Regions from separate parts of the Variovorax endophyticus genome, predicted to be linked through region 3. Evidence: predicted binding sites of a transcription regulator. Region 3 holds the regulator's gene; each other region holds the start of a gene.
What was found. Region 3 encodes sigma-54, which starts transcription at its own class of promoters, with help from an activator protein. Its sites were predicted from a motif close to TGGCANGNAANCTGCTTT; they were not measured.
Positions count from the first base shown of each region.

Region 1: the regulator sigma-54 is predicted to act here: its motif matches at 2,011-2,028, upstream of KV106_RS34000 (transglutaminase family protein).
Region 2: the regulator sigma-54 is predicted to act here: its motif matches at 1,820-1,837, upstream of glnA (type I glutamate--ammonia ligase).
Region 4: the regulator sigma-54 is predicted to act here: its motif matches at 1,331-1,348, upstream of nirB (nitrite reductase large subunit NirB).

Region 1 is NZ_JAHUTH010000036.1:29,725-33,248, forward strand. Features, by position in the region: gene KV106_RS33995 (DNA internalization-related competence protein ComEC/Rec2) at 1-1,981, opposite strand, end outside; gene KV106_RS34000 (transglutaminase family protein) at 2,103-3,524, shown strand, end outside.
Region 2 is NZ_JAHUTH010000007.1:78,417-81,940, forward strand. Features, by position in the region: gene KV106_RS11105 (EI24 domain-containing protein) at 58-939, shown strand; gene KV106_RS11110 (competence/damage-inducible protein A) at 936-1,736, shown strand; gene glnA (type I glutamate--ammonia ligase) at 1,884-3,299, shown strand; gene KV106_RS11120 (hypothetical protein) at 3,447-3,524, shown strand, end outside.
Region 3 is NZ_JAHUTH010000005.1:267,111-270,634, forward strand. Features, by position in the region: gene KV106_RS09145 (phospholipase D family protein) at 1-461, opposite strand, end outside; gene KV106_RS09150 (RNA polymerase factor sigma-54) at 472-2,061, opposite strand; gene lptB (LPS export ABC transporter ATP-binding protein) at 2,092-2,886, opposite strand; gene lptA (lipopolysaccharide transport periplasmic protein LptA) at 2,883-3,524, opposite strand, start outside.
Region 4 is NZ_JAHUTH010000013.1:166,451-169,974, reverse strand. Features, by position in the region: gene nirB (nitrite reductase large subunit NirB) at 1-1,121, opposite strand, end outside; gene KV106_RS18755 (YbaK/EbsC family protein) at 1,515-2,015, shown strand; gene KV106_RS18750 (DUF1289 domain-containing protein) at 2,012-2,275, shown strand; gene KV106_RS18745 (2-hydroxychromene-2-carboxylate isomerase) at 2,272-2,916, shown strand; gene KV106_RS18740 (MFS transporter) at 3,092-3,524, shown strand, end outside.

The DNA of each region.
Region 1 (3,524 bases), on a different contig from region 3:
CCTCGCAGCGCCGCGCGCGGCGTTGCGACTGCAGCGGGTGTTCGGCCTCGATCGAGCTCAGCAGTCCGGCGCGCGGATGCATCGCGAGCACGGCGCTCGCGCCGCCGGTGTGGTCGCTGTCGCGGTGGCTCAGCACCAGCAGGTCGAGCCGCTCGCCCAGGGCGCGCAGCAGCGGCACCAGCACGCGCTGGCCGGCATCGCTCTCGAGGCTGTAGCGCGGGCCGCTGTCGTAGAGCAGGCTGTGGTTCGCGGTGCGCACCAGCACCGCGTTGCCCTGGCCGACGTCGGCCGCGAGCAGTTCGAACTCGCCGAGGGCGGGACGCGCCGGCTGCCACAGCAGCACCGGCAGCAGCAATGGCAGGCCGAGCGCGCGCAGCGACCATGGCAGCCGCATCGCGGCGAGCACGCCGCCCGCCACGCCGCAGGCCGCCAGCCACGCCGGCGGCGCAGCCATCGAGAGGCTGGCGAACGGCAACGCCGCGAGCCACGACAGCAGCAATCCCAACACCTGCACCGCGCGCGCCGCGAGGTCCCACAGCGGCGCGGCGACGGTGCCGAGCATCGCGAGCGGCGTGATCACCAGCGTGACCCAGGGAATCGCGACCAGGTTGGCCACCAGCCCGACCAGCGACACCTGCTGGAACAGCAGCAGGCTCAAGGGCGTGAGCGCCAGCGTGATCGTCCATTGCTCGCGCAGCAGTCGCCACAGCCGCGCGCGCAGGCCCGGGCGGGTGTCGCCAGGCAGCCCCGCATCGGTGGCGAACAGCACGCCCACCGCCACGAAGCTGAGCCAGAAGCCGGCCTGCGTCAGGGCCCAGGGATCGAGCGCGACCACCACCGCCGCGGTCAGCAGCCAGCCGTGCGGCCAGGGCCAGCGCCGCCCCGTGAGGCGCAGCAGCGCGACGGTCGCAAGCATCCAGACCGTGCGCTGCGCAGGCACGCCCCAGCCGCTGAACAGCGCATAGAGCGTGGCCAGCAGCACGCCGCCCACGAGCGCCGCGCGCTGCGCCGGCAGGCACAGCATCAGCCGCGGGCCGCGGCGCCAGAGCGCGCCGACGACATGCGCGGCGAGCCACGCGAACAAGGTCACGTGCAGGCCCGAGATCGACATCAGGTGGGCCACGCCGGTGGCACGGAAGACGTCCCAGCCCTCGCGGTCGATCGCGCCCTGGTCGCCCGTGACCAGCGCGGCGATCACGCCCGCGGCAAAGCGCTCGGGCACGCGCGCGAAGATGGCATCGCGCACCGCCTCGCGCGCGCGTTCGACCGGATGCCGCCCCGTGAGGCCCAGCCGCGCGGGCGCCTCGTCGCGCGCGCCGATGCGCACATGGCCGCTGGCGCGCAGGCCCTGCTCCCACATCCACAGCTCGCTGTCGAAGCCATGCGGGTTGCGATGGCCGTGAGGCGCCTTGAGGCGCACGGTCAGGCGCCAGCGCTCGCCCGCATGCACCGGGCTCTCGGGCAGGAGGTCCGGCGCCGACGCATCGGCCGCGCCGTTCCAAAGGCTGCTGCCCTCGGCATACCAGCCGAGCGCGATGCGGTCGGGCACCGCGGGCGATCCGGCCACAACAGGGTCGGCCCAGCGCGCGGACTCGACAGCGAAGCGAAAACGCGTGCCGGCATCGCCGCGCTGCGGCATCTGCGAGACCACGCCCACGAGCTGCAGGTCGCGCCCCTCGAGCGCGGGATCGAGCGCGCCGGCTGCATAGACCGTGGCCCGTGCGCCCGCGAGCCCCGCGCCGATCGCCGCACCGGCCAGCGCGGCGCAGACCCAGGCGGTGCGCGCATGCCGCGGCAGGCGCCAAACCCCGATGAGACCTGCGATGCCCGCGAGCAGTCCGCCTGCGTAAGCCATGCCGTCCCACAGCACCGGCTGGCGCAGCTGCAGCGCCACGCCCGCGAGCGCTGCCGCGAGCGCGACGAAGGCGCAGCGCGCGCGCACGACGGCATCGGATGCGTCTCGCACACCCTTGGCGACCATGATGCAAACCCTCCCCCAACGACGCTTCGTGGCGCGCTAATTGCTTTGTCTTCTGGGCTAGTATGCGTCTCACCAGAGACATCTTTTCGATGCAATCTGCCAGTACTGCACACAAAAACGCATGTCCATCCACGCCGCGCTCCACCACGTCACCCACTACAAATACGACCGCCTGGTGCAACTCGGCCCGCAGGTCGTCCGGCTGCGTCCGGCGCCGCATTGCCGCAGCAACGTCATCTCGTACTCGCTGCGCGTCGAACCGGCCGAGCACTTCGTCAACTGGATGCAGGACCCGTTCGCCAACTACCAGGCGCGGCTCGTGTTCCCCGAGAAGACGCGCGAGTTCAAGGTCACGGTCGACCTCGTGGTCGAGATGGCGGTCTACAACCCCTTCGACTTCTTTCTCGAGCCGCAGGCCGAGAACTTCCCTTTCAAGTACACGCCCTCGCAGGCCGAGGAACTCGCGCCCTATCTGGTCACCGAGGAGCCCACGCCGCTGCTCGCGGCCTACCTCGACAAGATCGACCGCAAGGAACAGCGCACCATCGACTTCCTGGTCGGCATCAACCAGCAGGTGCAGCAGGACGTCAACTACCTGATCCGCATGGAGCCCGGCGTTCAGACGCCGGAAGAAACGCTCGCCAACGGCAGCGGCTCCTGCCGCGACTCGGGCTGGCTGCTGGTGCAGCTGCTGCGCCACTGCGGCCTGGCCGCGCGCTTCGTCTCGGGCTACCTGATCCAGCTCACGCCCGACGTGAAGGCGCTCGACGGCCCGAGCGGCACCACGGTCGACTTCACCGACCTGCATGCCTGGTGCGAGGTGTTCCTGCCGGGCGCCGGATGGATCGGCCTCGATGCCACCTCCGGCCTGCTGGCCGGCGAGGGCCACATCCCGCTGGCCTGCACGCCCACGCCCTCGAGCGCCGCGCCCATCGAGGGCGGCGTCGACGAGTCGAAGGTCGAGTTCGGCCATGACATGAAGGTCACGCGCATCTACGAATCGCCGCGCGTGACCAAGCCCTACACCGAGGAGCAATGGACCGAGGTGCTGGCGCTGGGCGAGGCGGTCGACAAGCGGCTGCAGGCCGGCGACGTGCGCCTCACGATGGGCGGCGAGCCCACCTACGTGGCCACCAGCGACCGCGACGCGCCCGAGTGGAACACCGACGCGCTCGGCCCCACCAAGCGCGGCTATGCCACCGAGCTGGTCCACCGGCTGCGCGCCGAGTACGGCCAGGGCGGCTTCCTGCACTTCGGCCAGGGCAAGTGGTACCCGGGCGAGCAGCTGCCGCGCTGGGCGCTGTCGATCTTCTGGCGCGCCGACGGCCAGACGCTGTGGCACGACCCCGAGCTGTTCGCCGACGAGCGCTTCCCCACGCACTACACCAGCGAGGACGCGCGCCGCTTCACCAGCCTGCTGGCGCGCAAGCTCGGCCTGACCGACCGCTACGTGCAGCCGGGCTTCGAGGACATCTACTACTACCTCTGGCGCGAACGCCGCCTGCCGGTCAACGTCGACCCCTTCGACTCCAAGCTCGACGAC
Region 2 (3,524 bases), on a different contig from region 3:
GGCCGCCGGCTCTGGCTTCACGGCCGCGCGGGGCGCGCCGGGTTATCCTCCGGCCCGATGCGCCTGCTCCTCGACTCCTTCTGGCGCGCGGTGGCCTATTGCATGCTGCCGCGCGTGATCGTGCTGTCGTTGCTGCCGCTGGGCCTGATGGTGCTGCTGGCCGCCGTCTTCGGCTATTTCTACTGGGATGCCGCGGTCGCCTGGACGCGCGGCGCGCTCGAGTCCTGGCCGCTGCTGGCCAGCTTCTGGAGCTGGATCGGGCGGCTGTTCTCGGGCGACGTCACCTCGATGCTCGCGCCGCTGGTGGTGGTGTTCGCCGCCACGCCGCTGATCGTGGTGCTGGCGCTCGTCATCGTGGCCGGCTTCATGGCGCCCGCGCTCACGCGGCTGGTGGCCGAGCGCCGCTTTCCCTCGCTCGAGCGCAAGAAGGGCGCTTCCTTCTTCGGCAGCGTCGCGCGTTCCATCGGCCTGACCGTGCTGGCGCTGCTCGCGCTGGTGGTCTCGATGCCGCTGTGGCTGATCCCGCCGCTGGTGCTGATCCTGCCGCCGCTGATCTGGGGCTGGCTCACCTACCGCGTGATGAGCTTCGATGCGCTGGCCGAGCATGCCAGCGCCGAGGAACGCGCCACCTTGCTGCGCGCGCACCGGCTGCCGCTGCTGTGCATCGGCGTGCTCTGCGGCTACCTGGGGGCGGCGCCGAGCATCGTCTGGGCCTCGGGCCTGCTGTTCGCGGCTGCCTTCTTCGTGCTGGTGCCGCTCGCGATCTGGATCTACACCCTGGTCTTCGCCTTCTCGGCCCTGTGGTTCGGCCACTACTGCCTCGATGCGCTCGCGCAGCTGCGGGGCCAGCGCGCGGCCGCCGCGGCGGCCGCCATTCCGGGCGACGCCGCCGCCATCGAGGCCGACCAGGCCGTTCTCTCCCAATGGAAATCCCCATGACCCGTGAATTCGGCCTGATCGTCGTCGGTGACGAGATCCTTTCGGGCAAGCGCCTCGACAAGCACATGCCCAAGGTGATCGAGCTGCTCGCGGCGCGCGGCCTGCAGCTGGGCTGGGCCGAATACGTGGGCGACGTGCCCGAGCGCATCACCGCCGCGCTGGCGCGGGCCCTCGCCTCGGGCGACATCGTCTTCTCGACCGGCGGCATCGGCGCCACGCCCGACGACCACACCCGCCAGTGCGCCGCCAGGGCGCTGGGCGTGCCGCTGGCGCTGCATCCCGAGGCCGAGCTGCTGATCCGCGAGCGCATGCAGGACACGGCGCGCGAGCAGGGCGTGGCCTACGAGCCCGACCGGCCCGACAACATCCACCGGCTCAACATGGGCGTGTTTCCCGAGGGCGCCCGGATCATCGCCAACCCCTACAACAAGATCCCCGGCTTCAGCGTGGGCGACGTCCATTTCGTGCCCGGTTTCCCGGTCATGGCCTGGCCGATGATCGAGTCGGTGCTCGACGGGATTTATGCCGATCTTTTCGTCCAGAGCCGGGTCATGGAGAAGTCCGTGATCGTTTTCGGTGCCATGGAGGCCACCCTCACGCCCCTGATGCAGGCGATCGAGGAGCGCCATGCGCGCATCAAGGTTTTCAGCCTGCCGAGCGTCGATCACCCCCAGTACGGCCGTCATATCGAGCTCGGCGTCAAGGGCGATCCGGACCTGCTCGACGCGGCCTACGGCCAGCTCATCGAAGGCCTGCACACTTTTAATGCACAACTTGGCCCAGAATTGGTGCGTTGATTTCGATTGCACCAATTTGGTGAATTCGATCGCGTTCCAGGCCCCCAAAGTGCCCGCCGCCACGCGTTCGACGCAGGCGACAATGGCACAGAAACTGCATCCCGCATCCCTGTATTCCCAACCACCCATCCAACTCAGGAGAAATTGATGGCAAAGACCGTCGCCGACGTCATGAAGCTCGTGAAGGAAAACGAGGTCAAGTTCGTCGACTTCCGTTTCACCGACACCCGCGGTAAAGAACAACACGTGACCGTGCCCGTGTCGCACTTCGACGAAGACAAGTTCAGCTCGGGCCACGCGTTCGACGGCTCGTCCATCGCCGGCTGGAAGGGGATCGAAGCGTCGGACATGCAGCTCATGCCCGACCCGAACACCGCCAACATCGATCCCTTCTTCGAAGAGACCACGATGATCCTGACCTGCGACGTGATCGACCCGACCGACGGCAAGCCGTACGAGCGCGATCCCCGTTCGCTGGCCAAGCGCGCCGAAGCCTACATGAAGGCCTCGGGCCTGGGCGACACGGCCTACTTCGGTCCGGAACCCGAATTCTTCGTGTTCGACGGCGTGCGCTGGAAGAACGACATGTCGGGCTGCTTCGTGAAGATCGAATCCGAAGAAGCTTCGTGGAACACCGACAAGGAATACGAGCACGGCAACACCGGCCACCGTCCCGCGGTCAAGGGCGGCTACTTCCCGGTTCCCCCCGTCGACAGCTTCCAGGACATGCGCTCGGAAATGTGCCTGGTGCTCGAATCGCTGGGCATCCCGGTCGAAGTGCATCACCATGAAGTGGCCAACGCCGGCCAGATGGAACTCGGCACCAAGTTCAGCACGCTGATCCAGCGCGCCGACTGGGTCCAGCTGCAGAAGTACGTGATCCACAACGTGGCCCACGCCTACGGCAAGACCGCCACCTTCATGCCCAAGCCCATCGTCGGCGACAACGGCTCGGGCATGCACGTGCACCAGTCGGTCTGGAAGGACGGCAAGAACCTGTTCGCCGGCGACGGCTATGCGGGTCTCTCGGACTTCGCGCTGCACTACATCGGCGGCATCATCAAGCACGCCCGTGCCCTGAACGCCATCACGAACCCCGGCACCAACAGCTACAAGCGCCTGGTGCCCGGCTTCGAAGCCCCGGTGAAGCTGGCCTACTCGGCCAAGAACCGCTCGGCCTCGATCCGCATCCCGTTCGTGTCGAACCCGAAGGGCCGCCGCGTCGAAGCGCGCTTCCCCGATCCGCTGATGAACCCGTACCTCGGTTTCGCCGCGCTGCTGATGGCCGGCCTCGACGGCGTGGAAAACAAGATCCACCCGGGCGAAGCCGCGAGCAAGGACCTCTACCACCTGCCGCCGGAAGAAGACGCGCTGATCCCGACCGTCTGCCACAGCCTCGACCAGGCCCTCGAGTACCTCGACAAGGACCGTGCCTTCCTGACCAAGGGCGGCGTGTTCACCGATGCGTACATCGATGCCTACATCGACCTGAAGATGCAGGAAGTCACGCGCTTCCGCATGGCCACGCACCCGGTCGAATTCGACATGTACTACTCGCTCTGATCGCGGTTTTCCGCTCGGAGTAACACGAAAGGACGGCCTCGGCCGTCCTTTTCGTTGGGGCCGGAACATCCTGTCATCGGGGGCGTCGAATTGCATGAAAATGCGCCTTTTCGCGCTTCCCCGGGCCCTCGAGGTCCCCAAGATCCCATGAAGACTGCCGCACCACTCCTCCTCCTGGCCGCTTCCCTGCTTGCCCTGCCGGCACTCGCGCAGGAGCGCGTCTGG
Region 3 (3,524 bases):
CCGCGGCCGGCCGGAAAGGGGTTGAACAGGCGCAGCTCGACGTTGGGCGTGGCCGCGAAGCCGCGCAGCAGCTCGTCCTCGCCCGCGGTGTAGAGGTCGTCCATCAGCACGCGCACCCGCACGCCGCGCTGCGCGGCGTCGCGCAGGGTGCGCAGCAGGTAGCGGCCGGTCTCGTCGTTCTCGATCTGGTAGTACTGGACGTCGAGCGTGCGCTGGGCGCGGCGCGCGAGCTGGATGCGGGTGTCGAAGGCGAAGTCGCCGCCGGGCATGAGGCGAAAGCCGCTGAGGTCGGGGTCGGGCTGCGCGGCCAGCGCGATGCGCCCGAGCGCGGTGTCCTTCGACACGGCGATGGCCTTGGTGGGAGTGCGCGGGGCCTCGTCGGGCAACGAGGCGCAGCCGGCGGCCAGCAGCGTGGCCGCGAGGGCGGACATCCAGAGCCCAGACAGCAGGCGTCGGGCCATCGGCGGCTTTCTACAGGGCCTTGCGCAGGTTGGCGGGCGCGATGCGCAGCGCCTCGCGGTACTTGGCGACGGTGCGGCGCGCGCACTCGATGCCCTGCTCCTTGAGCATCTCGGAGATCTGGCTGTCCGACAGCGGCTTCTTCACGCTCTCCGAACCGACGAACTGCTTGATCAGCGCGCGCACCGCGGTGCTCGAGGCATTGCCGCCGGTCTCGGTGCCCAGCGCCGAGCCGAAGAAGTACTTGAGCTCGACCGTGCCGAAGGGCGTGGCCATGTACTTGGCGGTGGTCACGCGCGAGATGGTGGATTCGTGCAGCCCGAGCTCGTCGGCGATCTCGCGCAGCACCAGCGGGCGCATCGCGAGCTCGCCGTGCACGAAGTAGCTCTTCTGCCGCTCGACGATGGCGTTGCTCACGCGCAGGATGGTGTCGAAGCGCTGCTGGATGTTCTTGATGAACCAGCGCGCCTCCTGCAGCCGCTGCGACAGCGCCTGGCTGCCCTCGCCCTTGTGCGACTTGAGCGCGCCGGCATAGATGTCGTGCACGCGCAGCCGCGGCATCACCTCGGGGTTGAGCATGACGCGGAACTTCACGTTGGTGCCGCGGCCGGTCTTGGTGACGATCACGTCGGGAATGACGATGTTGCGCTCGACGTCGACGAAGCGGCGGCCCGGCTTGGGCTCCAGGCGCGCGATGACCTGCAGCGCCGAGCGCACCAGTTCCTCGTTGGTGCGCGTGAGCGTGGCCAGGCGCTTGAAGTCGCGCCGCGCGAGCAGCTCCATCGGCTGCTTGCAGATGGCGAGCGCGGTCTTGCGCACCAGCTCTTCTTCCTCGGTCTCGTCTTCGTCGGCCAGCGCGCGCAGCTGGATCGCGAGGCATTCGCCGAGATCGCGCGCGCCCACGCCCGCGGGCTCCAGGCTCTGCAGCAGGCCGAGCGCGACCTGGAAGTGGTGCACCAGCTCGTCGAACTGGTCGTTGTCGTCGCCCGCGAGGCCCGAGGCCAGCGCCGGCAGCGAATCCTCGAGGTAGCCGTCGTCGTTGAGCGACTCGATCAAAAAGCGCAGCGCAGCGCTGTCGTTCTCGTTGAGCCGCAGGCTCAGCGCCTGGCGGTGCAGGAAGGACTGCAGCGATTCCTGGCTGCGCGCGAGCTCGGTGGCATCGGCGCGCTCGTCGTCGCCGGTGCTGCTGTTGTTGCGCGCGGGCGCGTCGCTGCCCCACTCGCTGTCGTCGGGCGCCATGTCGACGGTGCCGTCGCCTTCCCAGTCGGGCTCGCGCTCGGGCGAGTCGAGGGCCGGCTCGGCCTCGGACGACGAGGCGGTCTCGGTGGACGTGGTCGAGGTCGAGGGCGCGGCGCCCGCGTAGTCGCTCTCGGCCTCGCGCTCGGTGTCCTCGCGCGGCGCGGGCGTGTCGGCGGCGTCGAGGCCGAATTCCTCGCGCGCGGCTTCCTCGGCGGTGCGCTCGAGGAAGGGGTTCTCGTCGAGCATCTGCTCGACCTCCTGGCTCAGTTCGAGCGTGGAGAGCTGCAGCAGTCGGATCGACTGCTGCAGCTGAGGCGTCAGCGCGAGATGCTGCGAAACGCGCAGCGACAAGCCTTGTTTCATGCCCTCAGGAAATGGCTGGCGCGAGGGTCATCACATGCGGAAGTGCTCGCCCAGGTAGACCCGGCGCACTTCGGCGTTGTCGACGATCTCCGAGGGCGTGCCCTGTGCCAGCACATGGCCGTCGCTGATGATGAAGGCGTGATCGCAGATGCCCAGCGTCTCGCGCACGTTGTGGTCGGTGATGAGCACGCCGATCCCGCGTTCCTTCAGGAAGCTGATGATGCGCTGGATCTCGATCACCGCGATCGGGTCGATGCCGGCGAAGGGTTCGTCGAGCAGGATGAAGCGCGGCTGGGTGGCCAGCGCGCGCGCGATCTCGACGCGGCGGCGTTCGCCGCCCGACAGCGCGAGCGCGGGCGAATCGCGCAGGTGGTCGACGCGCAGGTCGGCCAGCAGTTCCGACAGGCGCTCTTCCATGCGCTGCTTCGACAGCGCCTGCGGCCGGCCGTTGGCGTCGGGCTCGCGCTGCAGCTCGAGCACCGCGCGCACGTTCTCCTCGACCGTGAGCTTGCGGAAGATCGAGGCTTCCTGCGGCAGGTAGCTCAGGCCCATGCGCGCGCGGCGGTGGATCGGCATGTGGGCGATGGGCTCGCCGTCGATGGAGATCTCGCCCGCGTCGGCGCGCACCAGCCCGACGATCATGTAGAACGAGGTGGTCTTGCCGGCGCCGTTGGGGCCGAGCAGTCCGACGACTTCGCCCTTCTGCACGTCGAGCGAGACGTCCTTGACCACCTTGCGGCTGCCATAGCTCTTCTGCAGGCCGCGCGCGACGAGGCGGCTGCCCGGCACGCCGTTGGCTTCCTGGGTTCCGGCGGCTTCGATCACTTGCGCTCTTCCGCTTCGCCGCTGAGCGTGGTGCTCGGGCGCAGGCCGGCGCCCGGGGCCGGCGTGGGCGCCGGGGCCGCGGGACGGCGCGTGGCCGGGGCCGAGGCGCCCGGTGCCGCGGGCGCGGCCGACTTCGGCGTGAGGATGGCCTTGACGCGGCCGCCGCCGCCCGGTGCCGACACGCCGGCGTTCGGCGGCACGGTCGAGCCGTTGACGGTGTAGGTGTCGTTGCTCTGGTCGTAGACGATCAGCGCGCCGCTGCTCTCGTCGTTGGGCGTGGCGCCGACCAGGCGGCGCATGACGGCGCGGCGGATGAACTTGACGTTGTCGGCGCGGCTGTCGTACTCGATGACCTCGGACTCGCCCTCGATCCACTCGTCGCCGTTGCCGTTGCGCTTCTGCTTGTAATAGGCGAGCTTGCCGGGCGCCGCGGTGACCACGCCGTACTGGTAGCCCTCGGGGTCCTGGCGCACGTCGATGCGCGCACCGCGGATGATGATGGTGCCCTTGGTGACCACCACGTTGCCGGTGAAGACGCTGGTCTGCTTGAGATCGTCGTAGCGCATCGAATCGGATTCGATGTTCATCGGCTTGGTCCGGTCGGCCGTTTCGGCCAGGGCCGTGGCGGCGGAGCCGGC
Region 4 (3,524 bases), on a different contig from region 3:
GCGGCATCGCCCACCAGCACCGCGCCGAGCAGCAGCTTGCCGTCCTCGCTGACGACGATCTTCTTGTAGACCTTCTTGCGCTCGTCGATGAACTGGTAGGCGCGCGACTTCGGCGTCCTGCCGTGCGCATCGCCGATGCTCGCCACGTCCACGCCCATCAGCTTGAGCTTGGTGCTCATGTCGGCGCCGGTGAAGGCGGCCTCGTGCTCGCCCGCGATGTGTCGCGCCGCCACGCGCGCCATGTCGTAGCCGGGCGCGACCAGGCCGAAGGTCTGCTCGTTCCACGAGGCACATTCGCCGATCGCGTAGACGTTGCGGTCGCTGGTGCGGCAGTGGTCGTCGACCGCCACGCCGCCGCGCGGACCCACGGCCAGCAGGCACTGGCGCGCGAGCTCGTCGCGCGGGCGGATGCCGGCCGAGAACACGATCATGTCGGTCTCGAGGTAGCTGCCGTCGGCGAACACCATGCGGTGGCGCGCGGCGGCGCCGTCGACGATCTCCACCGTGTTGCGGCCGGTGTGCACGTGCAGGCCCAGCGCCTCGATGCTCTCGCGCAGCGCGCGGCCGCCGCCTTCGTCGATCTGCACCGCCATCAGCCGCGGCGCGAACTCCACCACGTGGGTCTCGAGGCCCATGTCGCGCAGTGCCTTCGCGCATTCGAGGCCGAGCAGGCCGCCGCCCACCACCACGCCGCTGCGCGAGCGCGCGCCGCATTCCTTCATCGCCTCGAGGTCCTCGATGGTGCGGTAGACGAAGCAGTGGGGCCGGTCGCGCCCGGGTACCGCGGGCACGAAGGGGAAGGAGCCGGTGGCCAGCACCAGCTTGTCGTAGCCCACGACCTCGCCGTCGGCCGTGGTGACGGTGTTGTTGCGGCGCTCGACCGCCACCGCGCGCGCGGCCAGGCGCAGCGTGAAGCCGCTGCGCTCGAAGAAGCCGGGCTCGACCAGCGAGAGGTCTTCGGCCGTCTTGCCCGCGAAGAATTCGGACAGGTGCACCCGGTCGTAGGCCGGCCGGGGCTCCTCGCACAGGACGGTGACTTCCGCGCCGGGAATGCCGAGCGCATGGAGCTGCTCGAGGAACTTGTGGCCGACCATGCCGTGGCCGATGACTGCGATTTTCATGCTGAGGTCCTGCGGGGGCAGCCGGTCCTCGAGGGCGGGCCACCAAGGCTGTCGGACGACAGCGGCAGGAGGCCTCCGCGACGGAACGGATGCGAGTAATCGGATGGACAAACGAATCCGGCGGCTCATCGCCATCGGCTCGTTCGAACCCCGCCGTCGTTAGCGGAGGCACTGCGGACCCACCCAGGCCGGGAGGTCCGCGACGAGGTTCAGCAATATCCATGCCGCCCCAAAAGACCGGCCGCGGCCCGCGCGTGCACCGGAATCGCACCCGAATCGGCGCGGCGGCGGTGCCGCGTTCTCCGCATTGGTGCGGTGCCGCAGGCTTTTTCGTATGCTCGGGAGCCTGCAACGCGGGGCACGCGCCCCCACGAACCTCCGAAGACCCAAGCCATGTGCGGCTCCGAACTCCATTCCCTTCCCGACGGTGTCCAGCGCGTCGCGCGCGTGCTCCAGGACGCCGGCCATCCGCATGCGCCGCGCATGCTCGACGACGCCTGCCGCACCGCGCAGCAGGCGGCCGACGCGCTCGGCATCGCGGTCGGCCAGATCGCCAAGAGCATCATCTTCCGGCGCAAGAGCGACGAGGTCGCGGTGCTGGTCATCACCTCGGGCGACAGGCGCGTCGACGAGAAGAAGGTCGACGCGATCGTCGGCAAGACCGGCCGCGCCGACGCCGACTTCGTGAAGGCGCGCACCGGCTTCACCATCGGCGGCGTGTCGCCCGTGGGCCATGTGACGAAGCCGGTGGTGCTGATCGACCGCGAGCTGTTCCGCTTCGAGGAGATCTGGGCCGCCGCGGGCCATCCGCATGCGGTGTTCCAGCTGCGCCCGCACGACCTCGAGACGCTCACGGGCGCGCCGGTGGCCGACGTGGTGGTGGCCGCGGCGTGAACGTCGCCGAAGCGCAGGCCCTGGCCGATCGCGCCGCCGACCTGCGCGAGCGGGCCGAGCCGGTGCCCTCGCCCTGCAGCTCGGTGTGCCGCATGGACCGGCTCAGCGGCTTCTGCGAGGGCTGCCTGCGCACCATCCCCGAGATCGCGGGCTGGAGCCGCATGGAGGACGGCGAGCGGCGGCAGGTCTGGCGCGCGATAGAGTGGCGGGCCCGGGCCGGCATCTGGCGCGCCCCGGCCATCGGAGACATCGACGCATGAAGCACATCGACTTCTACCTGGACTTCATCTCGCCCTATGCCTATCTCGCGTTCGAGCAGCTGCCGCAGGCGCTCGAGGGCCTGAGCTACAGCGTGGACTACCGGCCGGTGCTGCTGGGCGCGGTGCTCAAGGCGCACGGCCAGCTCGGGCCGGCCGAGATTCCCGCCAAGCGCGGCTGGACCTACCGCCACGTGCTGTGGCTGGGCCACCAGCACGGCATCGAGATCGCGATGCCGGCCTCGCATCCCTACAACCCGCTCGCGCACCTGCGGCTCGCGCTCTCCACCTCCGACGACGGCCGCGTGAGCCGGCTGGTGGCCGAGACCGTGTTTCGCCATGTCTGGCGCGGCGGCCTCGAGGCGGCCGATCCCGCGCGGCTGGCCGCGCTCACCGCGCAACTGCAACCGCGTCGCGATGCCGGCAGCGACGAGAGCAAGGCCCTGCTCCAGCGCAACACCGCGGACGCGATCGCGCTCGGCGTGTTCGGCACGCCCGCCTATGCGGTCGACGGCCGGCTGTTCTGGGGCTTCGACGGCCTCGCGATGCTGCGCGCCTACCTCGCGGGCGATGCCTGGTTCGACGGCCCGCAATGGGCCGGGGCAGACCAGCGTCCGGCCCTGCTGCGCAGCAGCAAAAACTGAGCATCCGCAGCACCGACGCTGCATTTCTTACAGGCTGAAACGGGCGTCGAGGGTTTCACCTTAATTCGTAAGCGCCGGTTCAGTTTCGCGAAAGGCTCGGGTCAGTCGCGCCTCCAAGAATGCCCCACGGTCCCGAATTCGGGCGCCGCATGAACGCATACACAGGAGACGATCAATGGCAGCCACACTAGATTCACGGGGAGTGCCGCATCCGGCCCCCCGGCCCATGTCGGCGGAGGAGAAGAAGGTCATCTTCGCTTCTTCGCTGGGAACCGTGTTCGAGTGGTACGACTTCTACCTCTACGGTTCGCTCGCGGCGATCATCGCGAAGCAGTTCTTCAGCGGCCTCGATGCGGGCGCGGCCTTCATCTTCGCGCTGCTGGCCTTCGCGGCCGGCTTCCTGGTGCGTCCGTTCGGCGCCATCGTGTTCGGCCGGCTCGGCGACATGATCGGGCGCAAGTACACCTTCCTGGTCACGATCCTGATCATGGGCCTGTCGACCTTCATCGTCGGCCTGCTGCCCAGCTACGCGACCATCGGCGTCGCGGCGCCGGTGATCCTGATCGCGCTGCGCATGCTGCAGGGCCTCGCGCTCGGCGGCGAGTACG